4 regions of the Micromonospora sp. NBC_00389 genome follow, and region 1 is predicted to be linked to each of the others. Evidence: riboswitches for the same ligand, from Rfam matches in the RefSeq annotation. Region 1 holds a riboswitch; each other region holds the start of a gene.
The links. A riboswitch is a leader RNA that binds a small molecule or an ion and turns the genes downstream of it on or off. The one in region 1 is predicted to bind cyclic di-AMP.

Region 1 (7,226 bases):
TTGTAGCGCGATCATGGGCGGCCCGGCCTTCGATGGTGGGCCGTGCGCCGGGCCCGGCGCCCTGCCGATCACGGCCGGTCCGGCCGGCGGCGGTGGGCCGCGCGACCGGTCGTCGCCCCCACGGCTTGTACGTGGAGAGCACCGTCGCAATGATCATCAGGCTGGTCGACACCGCGGGTGCGATCACCAGGTCGGCGCGATCCCGGGCGGGCAGGGCGACGCCCAGCGCACCGGCGTGCCGCAGGTTCGGGGTGAGCAGGAACAGCACCAGGCCGACCATCACCGTGGTGATCACCAGCTTGGTCAGGACCCAGCGGTAGCGCAGCAGGCCCCACGGGGTGAGCACTGCGCTGGCCACGCCGACCAGCCAGACCAGCACGCTCAGCGGAGCGAACAGCACGGTGCCGACCAACGCGGCGGCCGGGTAGACGACGGCCGGGTCGGCACCGCGCAGCGCCGCGACGCCGAGGGTGAGCAGCACCAGGTCGGTGCCGAGCCAGCCGAGCGACGTGACCAGGTGCAGGGTGAGCAGCGCCTTGCGGGCGGTGGGCGGTAGTCGACGCATACGAGCGATGCTGCCGCCGGACCCGGCCGGGGTCGTCCGACCGCCGGCGACATCCGGGGTACGCCCGCTGACGTACTCCGGCCGGCGCCCCGCTCAGCGGGGCGCCGGCCGGGTCGGGTCAGTACACCGACAGGTGTACGTGGTTGGTGTGGTCGCTGGACGGGTCGCCACCCGCCCCGCTGTACGACTTCCACCCGCTGCTGGGCAGCCAGATCTGCCGGTACCAGATCACGTACAGCACGGCGAGCCGGTCGGCGTTGCGGATGAAGTAGGCGGCCAGGTTGTTGCCGTACGTCTTGTCGCCGCCGGTGGCGTCCCCGCCGAAGCCGTTCGTCTGCGCGGCGAAGTCGCAGGCCCGGCCCTTCGGGTGTTCACCGGAGCCGCCGGAGCGGTGGCAGGACACGTACCGGGTGAAGCCGGCGGCCTTGGCCTGGTTGAGCGCGTGCAGGGTGCGCGGGGTGATGCAGCCGGTGGCCGGGGTGGGGTCGTTGACGCTGCACGACTCGGACGGCCAGGAGCCGTCGGAGTTGCGCGGCGCGGCCTGGGCGTTGGCGGCGGAGGTGCCCCGGTTGGAGCCGCTGTCGGCCGTGGTCTGGGGCTTGGTGGTGGCCACTTTCAGGGCCCGTTCGGCCTGGTCCTTGCGCTTGGCCATCACGGTGACCTGCTTGCGCTGTTCGCGGATCTCGCCGTCCAGGGCCACCCGGGTGCGGTTGGCCTCGTCCTTGGTGGCGAGCAGTTCGCGCAGCACCCGGTCCTCGTTGGCGGCGACCGCGTCCAGCGCGGCGGCCCGGTCCATGAAGCCCTCCGGGGTGTTGCTGTTGAGCAAGGCCGACATCGTGCCGAGCCGGCCGGTGCGGTAGGCCACCCCGGCGATCTCGCCGACCTTGCCGCTGCGTTCGGTCAGCTCGGTCTCGGTGGTCTTCAGTTGGGTGGTGAGCTGCTGCTGCCGCTGGACGGAGGTGTCCAGGGCGCGCTTCGCGTCCAGGTAGCCCTTGCTGGCCGCCTCCAGTTGGGCCCGCAGCGCCGGGGTGCCACCCTCCTCGTCGCCGTCGGGTGCCGCGGCGGCCCGCAGGGCGGTCTGGGGAGCGGCCGAGGCGGCGCCGGCCGGGAGTGCGACGCCGAGGGCGAGCATCGCGACGATCAGGGCCGCCAATCGGGCGGCGGGCGGTCGTGCTGGTGCCACTACGCATGTCCTTCCGTCAGCCGCCGACCGGGTTAGCTGACGGGTTCGGGACGGAAGATCCCTACCGCTGACGCGGATGCACCCCAGGAACATGGTTCCCCGGTTCGCCCGCTCGGGCGATTAGGCGGCGGCCGCCACCGGCGCCGTTAGGGCGCCGCTGGGTGGAGGCCGGGACCGAGCCTACCGGGGCCGGTGGGACTGATGCAGCCGATGTGACGGACGGTGCGTGCGTCGTCACGGTAAATTCGGGCGAAGTTGAGGAAAGCTCCAGAAAAAGGCGTTACCACCGGATCGAACCGCAGGCCCCAGGGGCGGCGCCGGGCTCGATCTGCAACGTCGCGTGCTCGATCCGGAAGTCTTCGTGCAGGGCGGTACGCGCCGCGGTGAGCACCGCGCCGACCTCCGCGTCGGGCGCCATCGTCAGGTGTGCGGAGGCCACCTCCATGCCCGAGGTGAGCGTCCAGACGTGCAGGTCGTGCACCTCGACCACGCCGGGCACCGCGGCCAGCCGGTCGTGCACGGCGGTCACCTGGAGGTGTTCCGGGGCGGCCTGCACCAGGATGCGGACCGCGGCCCGCCCCAGCCGCCAGGTGCGCGGCAGGATGAACACGCCGATGGCGACCGCGACGAGCGGGTCGGCCCACCACCAGTCCGTGACCTGGATGAGCAGCGCCGCGCCGATCACGCCGAGCGAGCCGAGCAGGTCGCCGAGCACCTCCAGGTAGGCGCCCTGGAGGTTGATGCTCTCCCGGGCACCCGAGCGGAGCAGGGCGAAGGCGGCCAGATTGGCGAGCAGGCCGAGCGTGGCCACCGCGAGCATCGGGCCGGCCAGCACCTCGTGCGGGTCGCCGAACCGGCCGATCGCCTCGATCACCACGTAGACCGCCACGCCGGAGAGCAGGACGGCGTTGGCCAGTGCGGCGAGCACCTCGAGCCGGTAGAGCCCGAAGGTGCGCTGCGGGTCGCCCGTGGTTCGCTGGGTGGCGGTGATCGCGGCGAGCGCCATCCCGATGCCGAGCACGTCGGTGAACATGTGCCCGGCGTCGGAGAGCAGGGCCAGTGAGCCGGTGTGGAAGGCGGCCACCGCTTCGACCACCATCAGGGCGGCGAGCAGCCCGAACGCCGTCCAGAGTCGGCCCCGGTGCTGGTGCGCGGCGTTGGCGACCGACGCATGGTGGTGGTCATGACCTGCGCCCACGAAACCACCCTCCGCCGTCGGTCCGGATTTGGTCAAATGTATGCGCACATCGCTATGTATGCAAGTGTAAGGCCGGCGGTCGCCCGGTGAGGGCTACCGCCGCAGGTCAGCCGATCGGGTCGATGGTGGTGAGCCGCTGAGTGGCCCGGGAGAGCGCGACGTAGAGGGTGCGCACGCCCGCGCCCGGATCCGCCCGGATCTCGCTCGGGGCGACCAGCACCACCCCGTCGTACTCCATGCCCTTGGCCTCCAGGCTGGTCACCACCTGCAGCCGCGGCGCGCCGAGCACGCCGAGCCAACCGGCGACCTCGTCGCGGCGGGGGACCGGCGTGATCACCCCGACCGTGCCCTCGACCTCGGCCAGCAGGCCGGTGGCCGCCTCCACGATCGCGGTCTCCAGCGCGGTGGGGGGCACCACCAGCTCGACCGGATCGACCCCGGTGGAGCGGACGGCTGTCGGCAGCAGCAGGTCGGGGTAGAGCCGGCGGATCTCCGCCGCCGCCACCGCGAAGATCTCCGACGAGTTGCGGTAGTTGGTGGTCAGCGTGAAATCGTGCCGCTTGCGCCGGCCCAACGCGTGGTCACGGGCCCGGTCCAGCTCCTCCGGGTCGCCGGTCCACGCGGTCTGCGCCGGATCGCCCACCACGGTCCAGGAGGCCAACCGGCCGCGCCGGCCGATCATGCGCCACTGCATCGGCGAGACGTCCTGTGCCTCGTCCACCACCACGTGCGCGTACTCCCGGTAGTCCGCCGGACGCTCCCGGGCCGACGCCCGGGCGGCCCGCTGCCGGTCGGCGAAGGTGCTCAGCTCGCGAACCCCGCCAGCGAGCTGGAACGGGTCGCGCCGCGCCCGGGCCGGCTGTGCCGGCTTGCCGAGCAACGCGTCCAACTCGTCCAGCAGCGCCACGTCGGCGATGGTCAGCCCGGCGTCGTCCAGGCCCTGGTACGCGGCGCTGAGCAGCCGGATCTCCGCCGTGGAGAGGATCCCGCCGGCGTACCGGTGCAGCCGGTCCGGCCGGGCCAGCCAGCCGAGTACGTGCCGGGGGTGCAGCCGCGGCCACCACGCCTTGAGGAACTCCCGGAACTCCGGCCGCTCGGCGATCTCCGCCTCGAACGCCGGCTGCTCCGGCAGTCGGAGGTTCATCCGCCGGGCCTGCGCCCAGAGCGCGGCGAAGACCCCGTCGAAACCGGCCCGGCGTACCTCGTTGCGTCGGGCGCCCCGGTGCAGCACGCGGTCCCGGATCCCGTCCAGCTCGGCCCGGTCCAGCCGCAGCAGTCCGCCCCGGTAGAGCAGCCGCAGCTCGCCCGGACCACCCGGCACCGCGTCCCGGACCGCCCGCTCCAGCACCCGGCGCATCCGCAACGAGCCCTTCACCGAGGCCACCTCGGGCGGGTCGGTGCGGGTGGCGGTCATCCCCGGGAAGAGGGTGCCCAGCGAGTGCAGGGTCGCGGTGTCCTCACCGAGCGAGGGCAGCACCGAGGCGATGTACTCGACGAAGACCGAGGACGGGCCGACCACCAGGATGCCGCCCCCGGCGTACCGGCTGCGGTCGGAGTAGAGCAGGTACGCGGCCCGGTGCAGGGCCACCGCCGTCTTGCCGGTGCCCGGGCCGCCGGCGACGATCGTCACCCCGGAGCCGGGCGACCGGATCGCCTCGTCCTGCTCCTGCTGGATGGTCGCCACGATGTCGCGCATGCCCCGGCCGGTGGCCCGGGACAGGGTGGCCAGCAGCGCGCCGTCGCCCACCACCGTCATCCCCTCCGGGGCGGCGGTCGGGTCCAGCAGGTCGTCCTCGATCCGGGTGACCCGCTCGTTGCGGGACTGGATCGTGCGGCGGCGCACCACGCCCTGCGGCTGGGCCGGGGTGGCCTGGTAGAAGGCGGCGGCGGCCGGCGCCCGCCAGTCGACGACCAGCGTGGTGGCGTCCTCGTCGCGGATGCCGAGCCGCCCGACGTGCAGCACCTGTCGGTCCCGCAGGTCCAGCCGGCCGAAGACCAGCCCCTCGTGCTCGGCGTCCAGGGTGTGCCGCCGTTGCGCGGCGTGGAAGACCATCGCGTCGCGCTCGACCAGCGCGCCGAACGTGCCCACCCGGGCCATCCGGTAGCCGTCCCGCTCGGCGCGGACCGCCGATTGCCGTAACTCGGCCAGTCGGGCGTACACCCGGTCGAGGTGCCGTTGCTCGACGGCGATCTCCTGCTCCAGGGTGGTCTGGTCGGTCAACGCACGCTCCTTCGATGTCGCCGGCAAGCGGCGCGAACCGCGCGGGCCAACCGCAGAAGGGTACGGCCCTCGGCCAGGCCCGCCGCGCCCGAGGTGCGGGAACGTGGTCAGGCACCCGCCCCGATGACGCTCGCGCCGCTCGCGGGTGGCGACGGCTCGGCGAGCACCTGGCGCAGGACGCCGGTCAGCGCTGCGTTCACCTCGTCCGGACGTTCCATCATCAGCATGTGCCCAGCACCCGGGCAGACGGTCAACTCGGTGGCCGGCAGGACCTCGGCGATCGACTCGGCGCACGGCGGTGGGGTCAGCCGGTCCCGGTCGCCGACCAGGGCGGCCGCCGGCAGGTGGGCGAGCGCGGCGAGGGTGTCCAGCCGGTGCTGGGTGCCGATCGAGGCGCGGAACCCGCCGATCGAGCGCAGCGAGGCGCGGGCCACCGCCGAGGTCACCAACCGGATGTCGGCCGGCTCGCAGCGGTCGCCGAAGAGCATCCACCGGATGCTCGGTTGCAGAGCGCGTAGCAGCGCCCGGGGCGGTCGCCACGAGCCGCACCGGGCCAGCACTCCGGCGCCGGTCGTCTCGGCCAGCCGGATCAGCCGGGCGATCCGCGGCGAGAGCCCGTAGACGGTGTGCGTGTGCCCCTCGGCGGTGGTCGAGACGAAGACCAGGCCGGCGGTGCGGGCCGCGAAGTGCGCGGGGTGGCGGTGCGCGTACTCCATGATCGTCATGCCGCCCATCGAGTGCCCGACCAGGACGACCCGCCCGACCGGCGCCACCGCGTCGATCACCGCGGCCAGGTCGTCGCCGAGCTGGGCCAGGGTGGCCGTGGGCAGCGCCATGCAGCTGGACCGGCCGTGCCCCCGCGCGTCATAGGTGATCACCCGCACCGCGCCGCCGGCCGGCTCGGTGAGCGCGTCGACCTGGCGGTGCCAGCTGCGCCCGTCCAGTGTCCAACCGTGCAGCAGAATGGCGGTGACCTGGGCATCCGTCGGCCCCGTCGCCTCGACGTGGAGCCGCACCTCATCAGGCAGACCGACCTCGAACCGCTCCGGCATCGCCACCTCCCCAGGGCCGTCCGGTACCACGAGCACCGGGATACCCGGCGGTAACACCGGCTACCCGCCATCGCACCACGTCAATCGCGTCCGTGTGAACATTCCCGACCGCGCCCGTGGCAGCCCGGCTCGGGCCAAGCTGGACGGCATGGGGTCGTCGGGGGCAACGCCCGGCCCGCCGCTGGGCGGACCTTCCGCACAGGGGCGACAGGCCGGGGGTACGCCCCGCGCCGCGCTGGCCGAGCTGCTCGCCGGTAATCGGCGGTTCGTCAGCGGCCAGCCGGTGCACGGTCACGACGTGACAGCCGCCGCGGCCGCCGCATCCGGCGACCAGCAGCCGTACGCCGTGGTGCTCGGCTGCATCGACTCGCGGGTGCCACTGGAGGCGATCTTCGACCAGACCTTCGGTGCGATCTGCGTGATCCGCACCGGCGGGCACGTGCTCGACCGCGCGGTGTGCGGCTCGATCGAGTACGTGGTCGGCCAGCTCGGCGTACCGCTGGTGATGGTGCTCGGCCACGAACGGTGCGGCGCGGTGGAGGCCGCGGTGGACGCGCTGCGCAGCGGGGTGCGTCCCGGTGGCTCACTCGCGCACCTGGTGGACGAGATCGCCCCGGCGGTGACCGAGGCGGGGCTGAACGATCCGGCGGTGCATCCGCTGGCGATCCGCCGGCACGTCCGGCGCACGGTACAGACCCTGCGCGCCGACGACCTGCTGGTGGGGCCGGTCGCCGCCGGCCAGGTCGCCGTGGTCGGCGGGCTCTACGACCTGGCCACCGGTGAGGTCGCCCTGCTGGACCCGGCCTGAACCCCGGTCACTCCGGCGGGGCCGGACGCGAAACCGCCCGCCGGGAACTCCCGGCGGGCGGTTTCCGATGATGCGGTGGGGGAGGGCTCAGCCCTCGAAGACGCCGGCCGCGACCAGGCGCTTCTCGGTCGCCTCCCAGCCGTCACCCGGGTGGGTCTCGGCCAGGTTGTTGATCTCCGCCCGGATCTTGGCGGCGTGG
Region 2 (7,226 bases), 2.3 Mb from region 1:
TCGGCGACCGGGGCGGCGGGGCCGGTCACCTGGCCGATCCCGTACGCCGCGCCGAAGACCGCTGCGAGGCCGAGGGCGAACCCGCCCAGTCTGGTCACCGTGTTCATGTCGGGCTCCCCGGGATCAGGCGTCGACGAGGTTGTAGCCGGCCTCGTCGACGGCGGCCCGGACGGTCTCCATGTCCAGTGGCTGGTCGCTGTTGACGGTGACCCGGCCGGTGGCAAGGTCGACCTGGACGTCGCTCACCCCCGTGATGGCGCCCACCTCGGCGCTGACCGCGCTGACGCAGTGCCCACAGGTCATGCCCTGCACCTGGTACGTCGTGTTGACCATCGGACTGATCTCCCCTCTGCCGCCTCCGAGCTTATACCCCCGGGGGGTAACCTGGAGACGGACCTCCGCCTTTGCCTGTACCGGTACCCGGTTGGGGTATCGCGGCAGGAGACGACCGTACCATACCCCCCAGGGGTACGCTATCCTGGTCGTCATGACCACACCCACCCCGATCCGCGGATACACCGCCAGCAAGGACCAGTTGCTCACGCGGCTTCGCCGCGTCGAGGGGCAGGTCCGTGGCATCGAGAAGATGGTCGACGAGGACCGCTACTGCATCGACGTGCTCACCCAGATCTCCGCGATCCAGGCCGCCTTGGACAAGGTGGCGTTGGGCCTGCTCGACGGGCACGCCCGGCACTGCATGCACGAGGGAGCGGCCGAGGGCAGGGCCGACGAGATGGCCTCCGAGATGATGGCGGCGGTCGGCCGGCTGATGAAGCGCGGCTGAGGGCTCTCAGCCGCGCTCCGGGGCGAGGCGTACCCGGCGCAGCAACTGGGCGTTGAGCGCCACCACGATGGTGGACGCGGACATCAGCACCGCCGCCAGCGCCGGGCTCAACGCCACCCCCGCCCAGGCCAGCACACCGGCCGCCAGCGGCAGCGTCACCACGTTGTAGCCCGCCGCCCAGGCCAGGTTCTGCCGCATCTTGCGGTACGACGCCCGGGAGAGCCGGACCACGGCACCGACCCCGCGCGGGTCCGACGACGCCAGCACCACCCCGGCGGACTCGATCGCGACATCGGTGCCCGCGCCGATCGCGATGCCCACGTCGGCACGAGCCAACGCCGGGGCGTCGTTCACCCCGTCGCCGACCATCGCCACGGTCAACCCCCGCCGCTGGAGTTCGGCAACCCGGTCGTCCTTCTCCGCCGGCAGCACCTCGGCGAAGACCTCGTCGACGCCGGGCCGGAAGCCGAGGTCGGCGGCCACCGCCTCGGCCACCGGTCGGGCATCACCGGTGATCATGGCGATGGTCCGGACGCCGTCGGTGCGCAGCTCGACGATGGCCTGACGGGCCTCCGGACGCACCTCGTCGGTCAGTGCGAACGCGCCAAGCACCGTGTCCGGCAGCCGTACCAGGTGCAGCACGGCGGCACCCCGCGCCGACCATCGCCCGGTCGCCGCGTCCAACTCGGGCGGAAGCGACAGGCCCAGCTCCCGCAGCAGCGCCGGCCCGCCCACCGCGTACTCCGTACCGTCGATGGTGGCCTGCACGCCGCGACCCGGCAGCGACCGGAACCCGGCGGCCCGGGTCGGGCCGGCGGGTCCGGCCGCCGCCACGATCGCCCGGGCCAGCGGATGCTCGCTGTCGGATTCCACGCCGGCCGCGATCCGCAGCGCCTCGTCCCGCCCGACGCCGGGCACCGTCACCACGTCGGTGACCGCGTGCTCGCCCCGGGTCAGGGTGCCGGTCTTGTCGAAGAGCACCACGGCCACGGTCCGCATCCGCTCCAGCGCCAACCGGTCCTTGACCAGGATCCCGGATCGCGCGGCCAGCGCGGTGGAGAGCGCGACGACCAGCGGGATGGCCAGACCGAGCGCGTGCGGGCAGGCGATCACCAGGACGGTGACCGCGCGGACCACCGCCTCGTCCGGCTCGCCGAGCGCGGTCCAGACCAGCACGGTCAGCACCGCGGTGCCGGTGGCCACGTAGAACAGCGCGGCGGCGAACCGGTCAGCCAGCAGTTGTGCCCGCCCGCCGGAGCGCTGCGCCTGCGCGACCATCCGCTGGATGCCGGCGAGCGCGGTCTGCTCACCCAGCGCCTCGACGCGGACCCGGATCGCCGAGTCGGTGGCGACGGTGCCGGCGACCACCCGGTCCCCTGCCGACCGGGCGACCGGACGCGACTCGCCGGTGATCATCGATTCGTCCAGCTCGGCGCCGCCGTCCACGATCCGGCCGTCCGCCGGTACTCGGCCCCCGGGCCGGACCAGCACCACATCGCCGATCCGCAGCTCGGCCACCGACACCGCCTCGACCCGCCCGTCCGCCGTCACCCGCTCGGCCTCGTCGGGCAGCAGTGCGGCCAGCGCCGCGAGTGCGCCCCGGGCCTGCCCGATGGCCTTCATCTCCTGCCAGTGCCCGAGCAGCATGATGGTGACCAGCGCGGCCAGCTCCCACCAGAAGTCCAGGTCGAAGGCTCCCAGGCTGGTGGCCAGCGACGCGGTGTAGGCGACGGTTATCGCCATCGCGACCAGCAGCATCATGCCCGGCGCCCGGTCCCGCACCTCGCGGACCGCACCGACCAGGAACGGCCAGCCACCCCACCAGAACACGACCGAGCCGAGCACCGGCCCGACCCAGGAGCGCCCCGGTACGTCCAGCCGGAGGCCGAGCCGGTCCAGCACCAGGTCGCTCGTCAGCACCACCGGGACGGTGAGCACCAGGCAGACCCAGAACCGACGGCGGAACATCGCCGGGTCGTGCCCGGCGTGCTTGTCATGCCCGGCGTGCTCGTCATGCTGCTTCGGCCCGGCGGACCCGGCGTGCTGCTGGTGACTGCCGGGACGGTCGGGCTCGGGCTGTGACGGAGCGGACATGACTCCAACATGCCGGTCCGGTCACCGCCGTGCGGGCGGTTCGACCGCGCGACACCCCGCCACAACCTGCGTCCGCGGGTCGGGCTGGCTAGCATTTCCCACGATGGCCCTCCGGACCTCGCTACGCAGTCGGGCGCCGACGCCGCCACGATGTGGCGTCGCCTCCGGTCGACCGTGCCGAGCACTCACCGTCCGTAGCCGTCATGTCGCCACCCAGCGATTCGTCATGCCCGTCGCCGCATTCCCGCAGCGGCGGTGAACCGACCGGCCCGCCGGCACGTACCCCGCACCGGATCGTTGGGAGTCTCGCATTGGGTTCCGACCACAGCCGTTCCACTCCGTCCGCCCCGCCCCGGGTACGACGGATCCTCATCGCGACCGTGGTACCGCTCTTCGTCGCCACCGTGCTCGCCGCGGTGGTGCTCTGGCCACGCGACGGGTCGCCGCAGACCGCCGGGGGCACGGACGTGCCGCGCTACCACGGCACGGTGACCCGGGTGGTGACCGAGCCGTGCCCGCCGGCCGCACCGAGTCCCGAGGGCACGCCGGACGCCGGGGCCGGGCTGTGCGGCACCGTGGACGTCCGGGTGGCCGACGGGCCGGCTGCCGGCCAGCAGGTCCAGACGCCGGTGCCGGACGGACCCGGCGCACCCCGGGTCGAGGTCGGTGACGAGGTCATCCTGGTCGAGCTGACCGATCCGGCCGATCCCGTCGCCAGCAGCTGGAACATCGCGGAGCACCAGCGCGGCACGCCGTTGGTCTGGCTGGCGGTGGTCTTCGCCGCCGCGATCGTCGCGTTCGGCCGGTGGCGGGGCCTGGCCGCGCTGGCCGGGCTGGCCGCCAGCTTCGCCATCCTGCTCACCTTCGTGCTCCCGGGGATCGGCGCTGGCCGATCACCGCTGCTGGTGGCGGTGGTCGGCGCCGCCCTGATCATGTTCGTGGTGCTCTACCTGACGCACGGGGTCACCGCGCAGACCTCGGTCGCGGTGCTCGGCACCCTGGGCAGCCTGGTGTTGACCGGCGTGCTCGCCACCATCGCCACCGCCGCCACCCACCTCACCGGCTTCGGGAGCGAGGACGCCACCACGCTGTCGATGTTCCAGGCCAACGTGGACCTGCACGGCCTGCTGCTCGCCGGGATCATCATCGGCTCGCTCGGGGTCCTCGACGACGTGACGGTCACCCAGGCGGCCACCGTCACCGAGCTGGCGAACGCCAACCCCGGGCTGACCCGGTTGCAGCTCTACCGGGCGGCCACCCGAGTCGGCCGGGCGCACATCGCCTCCACCGTCAACACCATCGTGCTGGCGTACGCGGGCGCCTCACTGCCGCTACTGCTCCTGCTCACCGCCGACTCGCGGCCGCTCGGGCAGATCCTGACCAGCGAGTTCCTCGCGCAGGAGATCGTCCGCAGCGCGGTCGCCACGCTCGGCCTCATCGCCGCCGTACCGCTGACCACCGGACTGGCCGCCGTGGTGACCGCAGCCGGCCGGTCGGGTGCCGAGCCGCCCGCCGAGCGACCCAGGCCGGACCGCGCGGAGGCACTGGCCGCACTCAGCTCACCGCGCACGGGTCGACCCGACCCAACCGGACCCGATCCGGCGCGGGCCACACCCCCAACCACCGCCACCGACCGGTGGCACGAGCCGGACAGGAGCACGGAGACGGCATGGTGACACTCCTCAGCGTGACGAGGTGGGGCATCCGCCCTGAGAACCGCGTCACTGGTCACTCAGCGCCATGGCGAAATGACGCTTTTAGTCGGCATCTGGACGTAGCTCAGCCGGTCGACTCTCGGGTAACCTCGCTGCCGGTTACCGCTGAAGGCGCGACGCAGCGCCTGCGGTGCCACCGCCCAATCGCCAGCTGGCGAGCCGGGGACCCAGGCACGTGGGGTGAATCCGCGTCAGCGGTAGGGGCCACTTCCGCCCCGAACCCGTCAGCTAACCCGGTCGGCGGTCGACGGAAGGGAATATTGTGACGGCACCCCTACGCCGCTGGTTGACACCCGTGGTGGCCGTGATCGCCGCACTGACCGTGCTCGCCGGCCCCCTCCCGGCGCACGCCGCCCCGACGACCCCCACACCGTCCGGGCACGAGGAGGACGGCGAGCCCGCGCTGCTCAACGACGTGATCGAGAAGGCCAACCGCGACTACTCTGCCGCCAAGTCCAAGTTGGACAAGTCCAAGAAGCGGCAGATTGAGCTGGCGGCGGAGGTCGACCGGGCCAACGCGGAGTTGGAGAAGCTGGCCCCCCAGGTCGGGCAGATCGCCGCCCAGTCGTACCGGAGCGGCCGGATCGGCGCGATCGCGATGCTGTTGGAGAGCGACGCCCCCGACTCGTTCGTCCAGCGCGCCGCGGTGCTCGACGAGATGAACATGGTCAACGAGAAGAAGCTCTCCGAGGTCAACACGGTGAAGTCCCGCGCCGAGCAGGCCAAGCTGGCCCTCGACGCGGAGGTCCGCGAGCAGCAGAAGCAGACCGCCCTGATGGCGAAGGAGAAGCGCGACGCCGACAAGGCACTCGCGCTGGTCGGTGGGAAGGGCTTCACCGGCGGCCTGGTGTCGGCGACCTCGCCGGTCGCCCGGATCGGCCCCAACCGGACCGCCGACGGTGACTGGAAGTCCGAGTCGTGCAGCGAGAACGACCCCACCACCTCCGGCTGCGTCACCCCGCGCACGCTGCACGCGTACAAGGAGGTCAAGCGGGCCGGCTTCAACCGGTTCGTCGGCTGCTACCGCTCCGGCGGGCCGTGGGAGCACCCGAAGGGCCGCGCCTGCGACTGGTCGTTGCAGAAGAGCGGCTTCAGCCCGTGGCACAACGAGGACACCCGGACGTACGGCAACAACGTGGCCGCGTTCCTCATCCGCAACGCCGACCGGCTCGGTATCTACTACGTGATCTGGAACCGACAGATCTGGTTCCCGGCGACCGGCTGGAAGTCGTACAGCGGGCCGTCGAACCACACCGACCACGTACACATGTCGATGCTCTGACCGCATGTCCACCCGTCGAAGGGCCGTCCCGCGTCGCGGGGCGGCCCTCGTCTCGTCAGGCGGCGGCGGGCGCGGTCGGGCCGGCCGCCGTGCTGGGCCCGGTCGGTACGTCGAGCGCCGTGGCGGTAGCCGGTACGGCGGCCACCGGGCGCACCACGCCGGCGGCGAGCCGGTACGACACCCCCACCACCGCGCAGCGCCCCTGCGCCACCTCGGCTGCCAGCACGGGCGACTGGCCGAGCAGCGCCTCGACGGTCTGCGCGATGTGAATGTCGACGATGCCGTCGATGTCGTCCACCCCCTCGGCCTCGGCGCGACGCAGGCTGGGCAGCACGGCGTCGACCACGGCACGCAGGTGCCCCCGGGGCGGGGTGCCGGTGGCGGCCGCCTCCCGGGCCGCCTGGACCGCACCGCAGGAGCCGTGGCCGAGCACCACCACCAGCGGAGTGCCGAGCACGGTCACCGCGTACTCCACGCTGCCCAGCACCTCCGGGCCGGTCGTGTGCCCGGCCGTGCGGACCACGAAGAGGTCGCCCAGCCCTCGGTCAAAGATGATCTCGGCGGCCAGTCGGGAGTCGGAGCAGCCGACGATCACCGCGAACGGGTGCTGTCCGTCGGCGACCGCCGCCCGGTGCCCGGCGTCCTGGTTGGGGTGGCGCGGGGCGCCGCTGACGAAGCGCCGGTTGCCGGCGGCCAGCTCGGCGTACGCCCGGGCCGGCTCGGTGAGCGCCGGCGCCCGGTCGGTGGCCCGCTGCGGACCCGGCTTACCGCCGGGTGTACCGGGACTACTCATCCCGCACCTCGTCTCACGCGTTTGACCTGCTCAAATGGCTCTTCAGCCGGGCCGGCGGCGGGCGCTGGCTCGGGCTCCACGGTCACACGCACCACAAGATGCGTCAAGATATGCGTGAGTTAGATTTCATACGTTGGCCCTGGGCCGGCCCTTCGGAGGTGCCACCGAGGCCAGGGCGGACAACCGGAGAGGCGGACCCACGATGGCGAGCACGGCGGCGGGCGACACCGGCAGCGGCCGGAACTGGACGTTCCTCACCAACCACGGACACGTCCTGCTGGCCATCGCCCGCGACCCCACCGCCCGGCTGCGCGACGTGGCGGCCGAGGTCGGCGTGACCGAGCGGGCCGCACAGGCGATCGTCGCGGACCTGGAGGCCGGCGGCTACCTGCACCGCACCCGGGTCGGCCGGCGCAACGAGTACACCCTCAACCCGGCCGGCCGGTTCCGGCACCCCGCCGAAGCAGACCGTCAGGTCGGCGATCTGCTCGCGCTCTTCGCCGAGACGCCCGCCTCAGCAGCCACCCACCCGTCCTGACCGCCGTCCCTCGGGCCGCG
Region 3 (7,226 bases), 660 kb from region 1:
GGCCGGTTCGTAACTGGGTGAAGGTGGTGCCCGGTGCCGGACCGGGGGGTCAGCCAGCGAGGATGATGTTGTGGAGGTTGGCGATGCCGGAAGCGGTATCGGCCAATGTCCGGGCGGCGCGTCGATAGTCGCGCAGAATATTGAAGCACTTCATCCTGGTTAGGGCGTGTTCGACCCCTGCCCGAACCCTGCGGTTTTCGACGTTGAGGGCTTGCTTCCAGTCCGGCAGGTCGCTGCCGTCGGAGGGCTTGCGGTACGGCATGATCACCTCGCGGTTGCCCCGGTAGCCGCCGTCGGCCATCACCGGCCGCCCGTCCAGCTGCTCCTCGATGCCGCTCGTGCGGTAGACGATCGTGTCGTTGCGGTTGCCCGGCTGCGGGTCGCCGACGGCGATGACCAGGCGGGTACTGGCATCGATGGCGACCTGCAGATTCGTCGAATAGCGGTAGTTCTTGCTCCGGGCGGCCAGGCGGTGATCGCGGGTCGGGATCAGGGTGCCGTCGACGATGGCGATCTGGTCGACCGGCCGCCGACGCACCGGCGCCAGGGCAAGCAGCGGGACGAGGGTGTCGATCACCCGGTGCGCGGCGGAGTGCGACACCCCGAACAGCGGGCCGATCTGGCGCATGGTCAGGTTGGTGCGCCAGTACGCCGCGTCCAGGAGCACCCGGTCGGGCAGGTCCAGGGCCCACTGCCGGCCCGGCCGGCCGTCAGTGATCGCGTCACCACCACGCTCGGCGACTAAGCGGACCAGCTTGCGGAACTGGTCGGGCTGCAACCCGGTGAACGGGAAGATCCATGCCGGACGGGCTGCGGTGATCACCTGTACCCAGGCATATTGACCGACCGTCCTTTACAGACAGACGCCGGGGTTACGAGACGTCCCTTAGGCGAGCTATAAAAACGAACCTCCAGCAACGCACTGCACGACAAGCTCGGCATCAACCTGGAGGACTACGTCATCCTCGGCGCCTGCAACCCGCCTCTGGCACACCAGGCGCTCGAAGCGGAACGGGAGATCGGGCTGCTGCTGCCGTGCAACGTCGTGGTCCGCGCCGACGGCCCCGACGCCACCCTGGTGCAGGCCCTCGACCCCCAGGTGATGGTGCAGCTGACCGGGAGAGACGAGCTGCGACCGGTGGCTGACGAGGCGACCCGGCGGCTCCGCGCCGCCCTGGACAGCCTGACCGCCTGACCCCCCGGGCGGGCGGCCGCCGCTAACGGGTGGGCTGCTGGTCCTGCTCGCCGCGACCGTCCTGGCCGTCTACAAGCCGCGCGGCACAACCCCCGCTACGGCGCACACCGCCGGCCTCAGCTCGCGAAACGTGCGCCGTAGCGGGCCCTCGACCTGCGCGTGCCGGACAGCCTGGCCTTCACCGAAGTGAACAGCTGGGTGGGGAGTGCCACCGCTCGCGAGAGCGCGGACCGGGCGAAATGCGTCGGGCACCGGCTCCTCGTAGAGAGCCGGTGCCCGAGGGTCGGACGCGGGATTAGGCAGAGTAGCCGCGGGTGGCCATCCAGTTCGCCAGTTCGATGGTGGTCATCCAGTAGGAGGCGGTCGCCGGGTTCGCGGAGTCGGCGATCCGCACGGTCCGCCCGTCGTTCTTGTAGCCGACCACGGCGATGTAGTGGCCGCCGGGGAAGGAGTGCCAGCCCCCGTCGGTGTCCGTGGCGTCGCCGACGGTGTTTGCGACGATGGCCCGTCCGTCGGTGATGGCCTTGACCACGTCGGCCTGGAGCTGGTCCATCTGCACCGGGGAGGCCGTGCCGGGGATCGTCCGGGTCCGGTACGGGTTGCCCTTGACCATCTGGTTGAGCCCGCGGGTGGTGTCCTCGGCGGAGTTGGTGCCGTTCTCGGTGGCGCCGAGCGGGGCGACCATCGCGTCCTGGGTGGTCTCGACGCCGCTCGCGCTGAGCGCGTTGCGCACTGCGGCCGGGCCGCAGTTCCAGTAGGCGGTCTGCGCCTCGTAGGTGTAGTCGAGGACCTTCGTCGAGGGCGGCTTCGGGGCGGCCTTGCGGGTCAGGTCCGGGTTCTGCTTGGTCGACGTGGCGCTGGCCGACGGCGAGGCGCTGGCCGAGGTCGACGGGGATGTCGCGATGCGGGCCTGGTTGCCGGTGGCGACGTCGCCCAGCTGCGGGGCCAGCTCGGCCACGGCGGTCGTGGCCTCCTGGCGCACGGGCGCGTCATTGGCGTTGACGAGCAGGGTACCGGTCGTGGCCGCCAGCACGAGCGCTGCGGCGGAGCCGGCGGCGACCTGGTACGGGCGTTCGGTGGCGAGGCGTCGCAGCTGCCGCTTGAGGTGGTGCTTCACGTGTTCCTCCACGGTACGGGGGGCGGAGAGCGGCGGACCCTGGTCAGCGCGGGACGGCGCGCCGGGGCGCGCGAGGTCCGCGGACGGTGCTAAGCCGCTCGGAAGGGGATCGCCCGGTCAGTCGGGCGTGTCGGATGCCGGGATCAGCTCGTCGGCCCGGAGGGGACGAGCGACCGCATCGCGGCACCGTGAAGTCGGGGGATCGACCGAGGGGTGGGATCGTGCTGCACGAGATGGAACTCCTTCCGACACCGCCTACCGGGTTAGCTGACGGATTCGGGCGGGAAGATCGCCCTACCGCGGGCCGTGGCTCGCGGATTCACCCCGGACGTGCAATGGGTCCCCGGTTCGTGAAATCACGATTGAGCGGGTCGGCGCGGCGTCGCCTCTTGCGACGGAAACCGCACCGGACGCGCCGACACTACTGAACCATTCGCACCCTGCCAACCCACTCACACCTGCGTAAACATGATCGGCGCAATTAATTTCCGCGCAGTTTGGCGCTGACTTCACTCAATGGGACGAGCGGTTACGACGGCGTTGTCGGTCGACAACCGGACGGACGGTCGCGATCGGTGCCTCATCGGCGGTATCGGTGGCCCGGAATGAGTTTCGCTGACCGTGTCCGGGCCGATGTGACTGGGGTCACCAGATCGGACGGTGCCTCATGCCACCCCGCCGGTCGCCAGCAGGCCGTCGGGGCGGCTGGGTGCGCCACCGGCGCCACCCGGGGTGCGGGCACAGCGCCCCCAACTGCGCCAGCCGAGCCGGCACACACCATATGCAGCCAGGTCCACTTATCGTCGGGTGAGATACAGCGTCAGCCGCGTTCCTGCTCGCAGGATCCTGGCAAGATCTTCTCGGAAGCAAGGACTTGACACGTCGACCTCGACCTCGACCTCGACCCGTCCTGCTGGCCACCTTCGAGGCGTCCCTGGATGGACGGCCACCGCGACTGGGTTGCGGATCTCCCCCACCGCGACTAGGACCCGATCGTCACCGCTACCGCCCTGCACGGCTCGACCCCAGCACCTCTCGCCCTGTACGCAGAGATCCACGGACTCCTGCGACCCGGCGCCCTGTTCGTTAACGCCGACCACATGCCCGACGCGGCGCTGCTTGTGGTCGGAATGACAGTGCCGTCACATCATCCGCGAGCTGATTGGGGCAAGATCAGAAGCGGCCCGGTGCCGTTAAGTTGCACTCCCCCGCTTCTACTCCCCCGCGGTAAGCCAGGCTTCAGCGTTGCCTGGCGCAAGGTCGCGAGCGGCCGTCCCGCCAGTTCCTGAGCCACCCCCGCTTTCATGGAGCTTCTTGATCATGGTCTGATGGCCGTGGGGAGGAAGTTTCTGTGGCAGCACCGAAGAAGTACCCCGACGAGCTGCGTCAGCGTGCTGTGCGTTTGTATCGCGAGTCGGACCCGAAGCCCGTGATCCGGCGTCTCGCCGAGCAGCTCGGCGTGCATCACGAGGCTTTGCGGAACTGGATCCGGCAGGCCGAGGCCGACGCTGACGAGCGTCACGACCGGCCCACCAGCGAGATGGCCGAGGAGAACCGCCGGCTGCGCAAGGAAGTCGCCGAGCTGCGACGGGCGAACGAGATCCTGAAAGCGGCGAGCGCGTATTTCGCGGCGGAGCTCGACCCGACCCGGCGACGGTCATGACGTTCATTTATGAACACCGTGACCAGTTCGCGGTCGCGCTCCTGTTACGGGTTCTCAACGTCGGCGCCTCCACCTACTACGCGTGGGTCAAGCAGGCCGAACAACCCTGCGACCGCGACATGGTCGACCTGGGCCTGATCTCCAACATCCACGAGATCTGGAGCGCGTCCGGGCACACCTACGGCGCGGACCGAGTGCACCGGCAGCTCCGCCGTGACGGCATCCGGGTGGGCCGCAAGCGGGTCGAGCGGCTGATGGCCGACCAGGGCTGGCAGGGCGCGTTCCTGCGTCGCGGCTGGCGCGGCGGCTCTACCCGGCAGGACCCTCGGGCGACGCCGGCGCCAGATCTGGTCAACCGGCAGTTCACCGCCGCCGGGCCGAACCGGCTGTGGGTCGCCGACGCCACCCGCATCCCGTGCGGTGAGGGCGTGTTCTGGCTGGCGGCGGTCCGCGATGTCTTCTCCCGCCGGATCGTCGGCTGGAAGACCTCCGACCGCTGCGACACCGACCTGATCCTCGCCGCCCTCGAATACGGGATCTGGTCACGCGATGTCCGAGACGGCCAGTTGATCCATCACAGCGACAGGGGATCGAACTATACGTCTTTCCGGTTCACGCAACGGCTGCAGGACAACGGAATCCTGCCGTCCATGGGCTCCGTCGGTGACTCGTACGACAACGCCCTGATGGAGAACTTCTGGTCCACGCTGAAGATCGAACTCGTCTACCGCACGAGCTGGCGAACCCGCGACGAGGCCGAGAACGCGATCTTCGCGTACATCGACGGCTGGTACAACACCCACCGCATCCAGAAAGAACTCGGCTACCTCAGCCCCGACGAATACGAGACCGCCTGGCACACCAGCCAGCACGACCAGGCCGAGCCACCTATCGCCACCCCTGCACCAGCCGGCAGCAGGTAACCACCGCTCCAGCAAAGCGGGGGGAACTCATCCCGACAGCAGGCCGCAAGAGGGGCGGCGTACGGGTTGCCGGGCACACCGACGGGGTCAACAGCATCGAGCGTGGCCAGGATCGCGGCATGCCTGACCCCTGCCGCGCCCCCACCGTGACCGAAAAACGACGGTCGGTGCCGGGGGTTTTCATCGTTGTGTTCCACCGGTACGGTGCCCGGATGCGACATATCGGAACCATGATCGCCGCGATCGTTATCGGTCCGTTGGCCTGGATCCTTCTCGCCATCGGACAGGGCCGCTCGGTCCAGGCCTTCACCGCGGCGCAAAGCAGCGGCGCCTTGAACACAGGCGACTTCATGCGGAACGCGCTGCTACTGGCAGCGGCTGGAATCCTGCTCGGGCTCATCGCCACACTGCGATTCTCCCCGCTCGGCGCCGTGCTGACCGGCGTCGTGTACGCGGGCACTTATCTCGCCATGATGATGCGCCCGACATGGCTGCTGCGCCTCCTCGGCCACAAGGTGACCGTGGCCGGCCAGCACGCCGACCTGGCCACCCCGGTACGGACCGGCACGACGCTGCTGATCGGTGCCGCGATGCTGGTCGCCGTGCTCAGCGTTCAGCGCTGGCGGCGCTGGCCACGACCAGCCGCCGAGGCACCCGAAATGGAAGCTCCGGAGAGCTTTTCTTCGCCGGCCGCTTTGGCCCAGGACCGCCCGCTCGGCGCCGAAGGGCTCGGCCTGACGACGGCAGGCCCGACCCCGCATCCCGACGCGACCACCGAGAACAACATCGGGCCGCAGCCGGCCGGGGTCGGTGCTACACACTGGGCGAACGCGCTGCGAAGCAACTCTGAGGCTCGGCGATAATCGGGCAGCCACACTGGCTGCCCGCGTGAACACGCTCGCCGCGGTTCTCATCGCCACTGCGGGTGGCGCGCCCACCCGCGGTGGCGATCCTCGGTTCGTCGGGGCGAAGGCCATACCCGACCCCGTCCGCAACGGCCACGCTCACCGACGCACGACCATCATGTACACCACAGGACGTGCGGTTGGCACTGCGGCCAGGGGTGTCATCCGGTCGACCGGGTCGACGCTGACGCGCCGCAATGGTCGCACCGCCTCCGGCGGCACGACATGGGATGGTGTCTGAGCGTCCGGTTGCCCAGTGACACCCTCACCACCTCGGACGTCGGACCGTCACACCGTGCGGAGGGGGCCTCCTCAGGGACGTCTCGCAACTCGGGCTACCGTCCATGGTGGACAATGGCCAGGCCCAGGTGGTCTCGCCGTCCGCCCCGAGTGGGTCTTCCCCGTTCACTGGCCTGCAGCCAGCCTGGTTCCGCCGGCTGGTCCGCTTGGTCGCGCACTGCGGGGTGGTCGTCGCCATCGTCGTCTTCCGTCAGGTGGTGCCCACAGGGAATCCGCTTCGCCGCCGTTTCATGTCCATGCCGCTGGCAGTCGGTCGTTTTGTTGGCGCTGCCGCCAGGTTCGGGCCCATCGCGGGAGAAGGGGCGGTGTCCCGGATGTGCCGTCGAATGGGCGGCGGTTGGCGGTTCGGTCGTGCCCCTGGGTTCGGCTGGTCTGTCGTGGCCAGCCGAACCCAGGGGCACACCGGGCGGGCTGCGTTGGGCAGCGGCCTCGGTGCGTCGCGGCGTCAGCGGACTGAGGCGGGCTCGGTGTCGGTGGTGTTCTGCCGAGTTGGCGCGGCGAGCTGACGTATTCGGTGATGACGCCGCCGGGCCGGCCGGGTCAGGAACCGCGTGCGAAGGACTGCCGCGCGCGACGCGGTGGCCTGAACGTGTGCGGGTCCAGGCAGGTCGGTGGATCGGTGACGCCCGGGCCGCCGGACAGCACCCACCCCCACCACGCCGCCCGTCGCCTCGTCGTCGTTCATCCCTCCCAGCCACACCGCGTCGGCGCCGGCGTCGCGCCCCCGGGCGCTGGCAGTAACCACGATGACGTTGGAGTGGGCGCACACGTCAAGGCAGCTGCTGGCCCGCACGACGGCGATGCTGGCGAGTTCCCCCCGCACCCTGTTCAGCTGCGCGACATGATTGATGACCAGGTGCTTGATCCGGCTACCGCAGTCGCCGCCGCGGCACACCGTGTGGCGCTCGAATATTCAGCCATGGGCCCTGACCTGCAGGTCTTCATAGGCCCAAGATCTTCGAGCCGCGCTGCTTGAGCGACCGCTCAAGAGACTTTGAGCCCTCGCTCAAGCAGCGCGGCTCGAAGGTAGTTCGTCCGCAAAGAACTGCAGGAGGGCCTGCAACCGAGTATTCGAGCCCCATAGCCTCGACGATCGGTGCGGCGGGCGGGTGTGGCGGCAGCG
Region 4 (7,226 bases), 1.9 Mb from region 1:
CGACGATGAACCGACGCTGCAGGTCTTGAGCCGCTCGGACGATGATTCGCCGGGCGTCTTCACCGATGACGGCTTCGTTCCAGAGCCGTTCGATGGCCTTGGCGTAGGTGGCTGATCGACTGGAAGGCGGCCGTCGGGCGGACCGGGCAACCGCATCTGCACTTCGACGATCTGCGACACACCGGTAACACTCTCTCCGCGCAGACCGGGGCCAGCACTCGCGACCTGATGGCGCGGATGGGGCACGACTCATCCCAGGCCGCGTTGATCTACCAGCACGCCACGGCTATGGCGGATCGGGTCCTCGCCCAGGCGCTGCACGATGCGATGCGGGTCGACCGGACGAAGGCTAAGAAGTCGGCCGACGGCTCGGGCGAGGCCGAGGACAAGCCCGGCAAGAAGTCGGGCGGCAAGAAGGGCAAGAAGCGGTCAGCGAACCTTGACGGGGGCCAGGGATGACCGGGGCTAATGGCACGCCAATGGCACGCGACATGATCGTTGACCTTGGAACGTCGAAGGCCCCGGCTGGGACTCACGTCCTGACCAGGGCCTATCGCTTGGAGCGGGTGACGGGAATCGAACCCGCACTGTCAGCTTGGGAAGCTGATGTTCTGCCATTGAACTACACCCGCAAGCGGCACCACTGTACCCGAGTCACCGAACCCGTGCACCCAGGTACCCCCGCGCGCCGGTCCACCGCACCGGCCTCGCCGCACGGATCACGGACGATCACCCCTTGGCCGCGTACCGCGCGGCGTAGCTCTCCCGCGTACCACCGGTGCCGGCTCCGTCACGACGGAGCCGGCACCGGCGTCTTTCCCCAGGACCGGGTCGGTGGGCCGCGGTCAGGCGGCCGATCGCTGGACGTCACGGCTGCGACGGACCGGGCGGCTCTGCGGTAAGGCGGTCTGCTCGGACGCCGCGGGCGGGGCGTGCGGGTCGAGCCAGACCTGAACGGCCGGCCCACCCGGAGCGCCACCCGGGACACCGGCGCTGTGCTGCTCGCGGCGGGCCAGCATCGCCACGTCGACGGTGAACTCGAACAGCCGCCAGTCGACCTGCGGGGCCGCCCGGGCACTGCGCGCCAACTGGGCCACCCGGGCCGGGTCGGTCACCGGCCAGGCGCGCCCCGCCACGTACGCCTCGTCGTCGCTCTCCTCTGGGGGGAACGAGTGCAGCGCGTAGCGGCCGTCCCGTTCGAGGTCGCGACGCTTGGGCGAGTCGACGATGAAGCAGAACAGCCCGTCGTCGGTGATGACCGGGGAGACCGGATGGACCCGGGGCCCGCCGTCGGCGCGGACCGTGGCCAGGTAGCCGAAGCCCGGCCCGTATTGCTGGAGGAGAACGCGGATCCCGTCGGCGAGTCGGGGCTCGTCGGCGGCGAAATCGGACCAGGAAGCCATGCAGGCATTCTATCGAACAAATGTACGAGTAGCGACCTCGACGCGCTGGTCACCGGCACCGGATCCGGCCGTTACCGCCAACGCCGCTATGGTGGTCCGATGCTGCTCTCCGACCGCGACCTGGTCTCCGAGATCAAGGCCGGCACGCTGGGCCTGGAGCCGTTCGAGCCCACCCTGGTCCAACCGTCCAGCATCGACGTACGACTCGACCGGCTGTTCCGGGTCTTCAACAACCATCTCTACACGCACATCGACCCCGCCATGCAGCAGGACGACCTGACCTCGGCGGTGGAGGTGCCGGACGGCGAGCCGTTCGTGCTGCACCCGGGGGAGTTCGTGCTCGCCTCGACGCTGGAGGTCATCTCGCTCGGCGACCAGCTCGCCGGCCGACTGGAGGGCAAGTCGAGCCTGGGCCGGCTCGGCCTGCTCACGCACTCCACCGCTGGGTTCATCGACCCGGGCTTCTCCGGTCACGTGACGTTGGAGCTGTCGAACGTGGCGAACCTGCCGATCACCCTCTGGCCGGGCATGAAGATCGGGCAGCTCTGCATCTTCCGGCTCTCCTCGCCGGCCGAGCACCCGTACGGCTCGGTGGTCTACGGCTCGCGCTACCAGGGTCAGCGCGGGCCGACGCCGAGCCGCGCCTGGCAGAACTGGCGCGCCTGGCCCACCCGCTGACTCGGTAGGGCACGACGGACAGACGACGAGGGCCCGCCGCGACGGATCGCGACGGGCCCCCGATCATCCGGGATCAGCCCGGGCGGCCGTAGCTGTGGATCGGGCCGTCGTCGACCTTCTTCATCTTGACGGGTTGGCCGGCCTGCGAGGCGTGCACAACCCAGCCATTGCCCACGTACATCCCGACGTGGTGGATGTCGCTGTAGTAGAAGACCAGGTCACCGGCGCGCAGGTCGGCCCTGCTGACGTCCTTGGTCACCCGGCTCTGCTGGGCGGCGTTGTGCGGCAGCGACACCCCCGCCTTGGCCCAGGCGGCCAGCATCAGCCCGGAGCAGTCGTACGAGTTCGGGCCCTCGGCGCCCCAGACGTAGGGCTTGCCGATCTGGGCGCAGGCGAACTTCACGGCCACGCCGGCACCGCCGCCGGGGTAGCTGGCCGGGCAGGGCGCCGGACGCAGCGGACCGCCGCCGCCGTTGCCGTACACCTTGAGGCGCAGCTTCTGCAGCCGGTCGATCTCCTCGTTGATCTGCTTCTTCTTCGCGGCCAACTGGGCCTCGGTCCGGGTCAGCTGGGTCACCATCTCGTCCAGCGGCGCCTTCTGCCGGGACAACTCGTCGCGCAGGTCGGCGACCTGCCGGACGTCCTGCTGCTGGTTGTGCGCGAACCGGTCGAGCATCTCAAGCTGCCCGACCACCTCGCTGGGCGACCGGCTGCCCAGCACCGCGTTGACGGTGGAGACGTTCTCGCCCTTGTACGCGCGGACGGCGAGGGCGCTGACCTTGTCCATGGCAGCGTCGACCTGGCGCTCCAGTGGGGCGATCCGGGCGGCCAGCGCGTCGGCCTGCTTGCGCTTGACGGCCAGGTCGGCCCGGGTGGCGTTGTGCCGTTCGATGATCGGTTCGAGCTTGTTCCAGTCGGCGTCGATCTGGCGCTCGATCTCGGCGACGGACGGGTCCGCGTGGGCCGCCGTGGCGCTGCCGGCCAGGACGACGGCGACGCCGACCAGTGCGGCGAGAGCGGTGGTGAAGCGGGACCAGCGTGAGCGCGGCACGATCGACACCGGGCCGGCTGACGCCGACCGCTCGGACGACGGCCGCGGGGCATGGAGTGCCACCGGGTTCCGTACTCCTTCTTCCTGACCGCCTACCGGGTTAGCTGACGGGTTCGGGCGGGAAGTTGGCGCCCTACCGCGATGGCCGCGGATTCACCCCGGGAAAACCTGGGTCCCCGGTTCGCTCGGAAGCGACTCGGCGGTGTCGGTCCGTCACCACCCGGGCTGGGCGGACCTGCTATCGGGCCGACGAATGACCAGAGTAGAGACGGCTGTTACCGATCCGCAACCCGTGGGGCCGTGACACTCCGTACCGATTGGAAGGGGTCACGGACCGTACGCGAAGATTTCTTTCCGAACACTTCGATAGATGGAGATGTATTGACGCGAGCTCCCAGGCGGCGCGAAGGTGACCTCACCTGCACCCGCGATATCTAGACGAGTAAGTCCTAACCCTGATGGGGCTGCGGGCGCAGCGAAGGGTGTTGATGATCCGTTTGTGACGACAGACATCAACACCCTTCTAACCGCACTGTACGTGAAGATCGACGACTGGCTCGGGCGGCCTGCCCGGGCCGGTCGGCCACCGAAGCTGACCGATGCCGAACTGCTGACGCTGGCCGTGGCGCAGGTGTTGCTCGGAGTGCGGTCCGAGGCTCGCTGGCTCCGGTTCGTACCCGCGCATCTGCCCGGGGCGTTTCCCTACCTGCCGGGCCAGTCCGGGTACAACAAGCGACTACGCGCGGCACTGCCCCTGCTGAAGCGAGCGATCCGGGTGGTGGCCGCGGACACCGACCTGTGGACCGACGAGGTGTGGCTGGTGGACTCCACCCCCGTCGAGTGCGCCCGCTCCCGCCCCACGGTCAAACGCTCACGGCTGGCTGGCTGGGCCGGCTACAGCTACTGCGCCTCACACTCACGCTGGTTCTGGGGCTTGCGCCTGCACCTGATCTGCACCCCGGCCGGGCTGCCGATCACCTGGGCCCTGGCCGACCCCAAACTCGACGAGCGGCAGGTCCTCACCGCCATCCTGGAACACGACCCGGACCTGCTGGATGGCCGTCCCAGCCCGCTGATCATCGCCGACAAGGGATACGTCTCCGCCGAGCTGGACCGCTGGCTAGCCGAACGCGGGCTACGGCTACTACGGCCGTCATACCGCAACCGCACCCCACGCCCCGACGAACACCTACTCAAACCCATCCGGCAACTCATCGAATCGGTCAACCACACGTTGAAAAGCCAACTCGACCTGGAACTCCACGGCGCTCGCAGCATCGAAGGCGTCGGCGCCCGCGTTGCCCAGCGCCTCCTGGCCCTGACCGCCGCCATCTGGCACAACCGCAGCACCGGCCAACCCGTCACCCGGTCCCTGATCGCCTACGACCACTGACCAGCATTAGGACTTACTCGTCTAGGGGTTCGATGCACCACTCAACCCTGTCGACCGGCCGGCGCGCACTACTCGCCGCCGCCGTGGTCGCCGCCGCGACCGCGGTGCCGCTACCCTCGGACCCGGCCGCCGCCGCGCCCACCGCCGATCGCCAGCAGCAGTACGCCGCCGCGGCGACCGAGTACGGCGTGCCGACCGTCGTGCTGCTCGGCGTCTCCTATCTGGAGTCCCGCTGGGACAGCAACGCCGGCACACCGAGCACCAGCGGCGGCTACGGCCCGATGCACCTGACCGACGCCCGGCACGTGGCCGCCCTACCCGGCGGCCACCACGACGCCGGCACCGAGGACCCGCGTGGCGACGACTCCCGCCCCGCGAGGGTGCAAGCGCCCCGGCCGGCCGAGGACCCCGCGCCGCCCGCCGCCGCGTTGCAGACCGTGGACGCCGCCGCCGCGCTGACCGGCGCCGCCCCCGAGGCACTGCGCACCGATGCGGGCGTCAACATCCGGGGTGGGGCCGCGCTGCTGGGGGCGTACCAGCGGGAGCTTGGCGCGCCCGTCGGTGCCGACACCGACCCGGCGGCCTGGTACGGCGCGGTGGCCCGCTACGCCGGCGCGGACAGCGCCGACGCCGCGGCGGCCTTCGCCGACGAGGTCTTCACCACCATCGGCGCCGGCGAGTCCCGGGTGACCGACGACGGCCAGCGGATCACACTGCCGGCCCGCGCGGTGCAGCCCGAGCGTTCCTGGCTGGGCCGGCTGGGCCTGCGCCGGCTGGCCCGCCCGGACGGGCTGGAATGTCCCCGCACCATTTCCTGCGAGTGGATCCCGGCGCCCTACGAGGCATTCGGCGACGGGGACTACGGCAACCACGACCTCTCCGACCGGCCCGCGCGGCAGAAGATCGAGTACATCGTCATCCACGACACCGAGGCGAGTTGGGCGACCACCCTGCAACTCGTCCAGGACCCGACCTACGTGAGCTGGCACTACTCGCTGCGCTCGGTCGACGGGCACATCGCCCAGCACGTGAAGACCAAGGACGTCGGCTGGCACGCCGGCAACTGGTTCGTGAACGCCAAGTCGATCGGTCTGGAACACGAGGGCTTCGCGGCGCAGGGCACCTGGTACACCGAGGCGATGTACCGGACCTCGGCGAAGCTGGTCCGGCATCTCGCGCTGCGACTGGGCATCCCGCTGGACCGCCAGCACATCATCGGCCACGACAACGTGCCCGACACCGTCGCCTCGACCGTGCGTGGAATGCACTGGGATCCGGGCCCGTACTGGGACTGGACGCACTACTTCGACCTGCTGCACGCGCCTCGGCTGGACACCGGCACCCCGGCCACCGGGCTGGACCGGATCGGCCCGGACTACGCCACCAACCAGCCGGCGTTCACCGGCTGCGTCACCGCCGGCGTGCCCTGCGTGCCGCGCGGCTCCTCGTCGGTGGTGCTGCGCAGCGCACCGTCCGCGGACGCGCCGCTGGTCAACGACGTCGCGCTCCGCCCGGACGGCACCCCGAACACGATGGCCGTGTCGGACCACGGCGCCCGGGCATCCGCCGGGCAGACGTACGCGCTCGCGGGGCGGCAGGGCGACTGGACGGCGATCTGGTACCTCGGGCAGCGGGCCTGGTTCCACAACCCGGCGTCCGCGCCGACCGCCAGCTGGACCGTCGGCGTGGTGGCCACGCCGAAGCCCGGACAAGCCACCATCCCGGTGTACGGGCGGGCGTACCCGGAGCAGGCCGCGTATCCGGCCGGGGTGCCCTACCAGGCGATCTCGCCGCTGCAGTACACACTGGCCGCCGGGCAGCGGTACGCCGTCGGCGCGGTGCTGGCCGGCGAGTACTACCGGGCCACCACGTTCGACGGCTCCTCGCCGGGCGACTGGACGGTGATCCGCGGCGAGAACCGCTACGCGCAGATCCAGTTCGGCCACCGGATCAGGTACGTCGATCTCGCCGACGGTGCAGCTGCTGCCGTCCCCGATGGGCGCGCTCCGCTGAGAACCGCGACGGCCCCCGGTCGGTGACCGGGGGCCGTCGTCGTGCCTGGTGGGGATCAGCCAGGTCGGCGGAACCCGGCGACCGGCATGTAGTTGATGCTGGCCACCATCACCGGTTTACCGGCGCGGGACGCGTGCACCATCATGTCGTTGCCCAGATACAGGCCGACATGGTGCAGGTCGCTGAAGAAGAAGACCAGGTCACCGGGGCGGGCGTCGGCCCGCGAGATGGCCTTGCCCTCGTTCCACTGGGCACCCGTGTGGTGAGTGAGGCTGATCCCGGCCGCCTTGTAGGCGTACTGGGTCAGGCCCGAGCAGTCGAACGAGTTCGGGCCGGTGGCACCCCAGACGTACGGCTTGCCGATCCTCCCGCAGGCGGTCTTGATCGCAGTGCGGGCCGCCGCGCTGACCACACCGCTGATGGTCGGGCAGCCCTCGGTCTTGACCGTGGTCTTCGGCAGGGACGCCTCGAGCCGCTTGATCTCGGCGTCGATCTGCTTCTTCTTGGCCGCCAGCTCGTTCTGCTGCTTGGTCTGGGTGACGATCAGCGTGTCGAGCTTCTGCTTCTCACCGTCGTACTTGTCCCGCACGGCCAGCACGCCCTCGACCTCCTTGCGCTCCTGCGCGGCCAGCCGGTCGAGGATGGTGAGCTGCTCGGTGAGCGTGTCCGGCTTGGCGCTGACCAGCAG

Region 2: another riboswitch for cyclic di-AMP. It lies ahead of OG470_RS09955 (coiled-coil domain-containing protein); the one in region 1 lies ahead of OG470_RS36025 (coiled-coil domain-containing protein).
Region 3: another riboswitch for cyclic di-AMP. It lies ahead of OG470_RS33060 (C39 family peptidase); the one in region 1 lies ahead of OG470_RS36025 (coiled-coil domain-containing protein).
Region 4: another riboswitch for cyclic di-AMP. It lies ahead of OG470_RS07735 (C40 family peptidase); the one in region 1 lies ahead of OG470_RS36025 (coiled-coil domain-containing protein).

What each region holds. Positions count from the first base shown of each region.
Region 1 covers NZ_CP107947.1:7,638,192-7,645,417, reverse strand. Annotated here, with positions in the region: gene OG470_RS36030 (hypothetical protein) at 1-565, opposite strand, end outside; gene OG470_RS36025 (coiled-coil domain-containing protein) at 684-1,748, opposite strand; cyclic di-AMP (ydaO/yuaA leader) riboswitch at 1,754-1,885, opposite strand; gene OG470_RS36020 (cation diffusion facilitator family transporter) at 2,029-2,946, opposite strand; gene OG470_RS36015 (HelD family protein) at 3,053-5,167, opposite strand; gene OG470_RS36010 (alpha/beta fold hydrolase) at 5,275-6,219, opposite strand; gene OG470_RS36005 (carbonic anhydrase) at 6,314-7,027, shown strand; gene OG470_RS36000 (hypothetical protein) at 7,115-7,226, opposite strand, start outside.
Region 2 covers NZ_CP107947.1:2,083,820-2,091,045, reverse strand. Annotated here, with positions in the region: gene OG470_RS09980 (hypothetical protein) at 1-107, opposite strand, end outside; gene OG470_RS09975 (heavy-metal-associated domain-containing protein) at 124-333, opposite strand; gene OG470_RS09970 (metal-sensitive transcriptional regulator) at 488-784, shown strand; gene OG470_RS09965 (copper-translocating P-type ATPase) at 791-2,878, opposite strand; gene OG470_RS09960 (YibE/F family protein) at 3,190-4,554, shown strand; cyclic di-AMP (ydaO/yuaA leader) riboswitch at 4,721-4,852, shown strand; gene OG470_RS09955 (coiled-coil domain-containing protein) at 4,856-5,875, shown strand; gene OG470_RS09950 (carbonic anhydrase) at 5,931-6,668, opposite strand; gene OG470_RS09945 (helix-turn-helix transcriptional regulator) at 6,871-7,206, shown strand.
Region 3 covers NZ_CP107947.1:6,982,733-6,989,958, forward strand. Annotated here, with positions in the region: gene OG470_RS33050 (transposase family protein) at 50-823, opposite strand; gene OG470_RS33055 (DUF302 domain-containing protein) at 923-1,195, shown strand; gene OG470_RS33060 (C39 family peptidase) at 1,491-2,324, opposite strand; cyclic di-AMP (ydaO/yuaA leader) riboswitch at 2,550-2,691, opposite strand; gene OG470_RS33065 (transposase) at 3,664-3,975, shown strand; gene OG470_RS33070 (IS3 family transposase) at 3,972-4,898, shown strand; gene OG470_RS33075 (hypothetical protein) at 5,129-5,761, shown strand.
Region 4 covers NZ_CP107947.1:1,620,871-1,628,096, reverse strand. Annotated here, with positions in the region: gene OG470_RS07755 (hypothetical protein) at 238-459, shown strand; tRNA gene OG470_RS07750 (tRNA-Gly) at 559-632, opposite strand; gene OG470_RS07745 (pyridoxamine 5'-phosphate oxidase family protein) at 846-1,403, opposite strand; gene dcd (dCTP deaminase) at 1,503-2,081, shown strand; gene OG470_RS07735 (C40 family peptidase) at 2,155-3,132, opposite strand; cyclic di-AMP (ydaO/yuaA leader) riboswitch at 3,208-3,344, opposite strand; gene OG470_RS07730 (IS982 family transposase) at 3,632-4,525, shown strand; gene OG470_RS07725 (N-acetylmuramoyl-L-alanine amidase) at 4,558-6,564, shown strand; gene OG470_RS07720 (C40 family peptidase) at 6,594-7,226, opposite strand, start outside.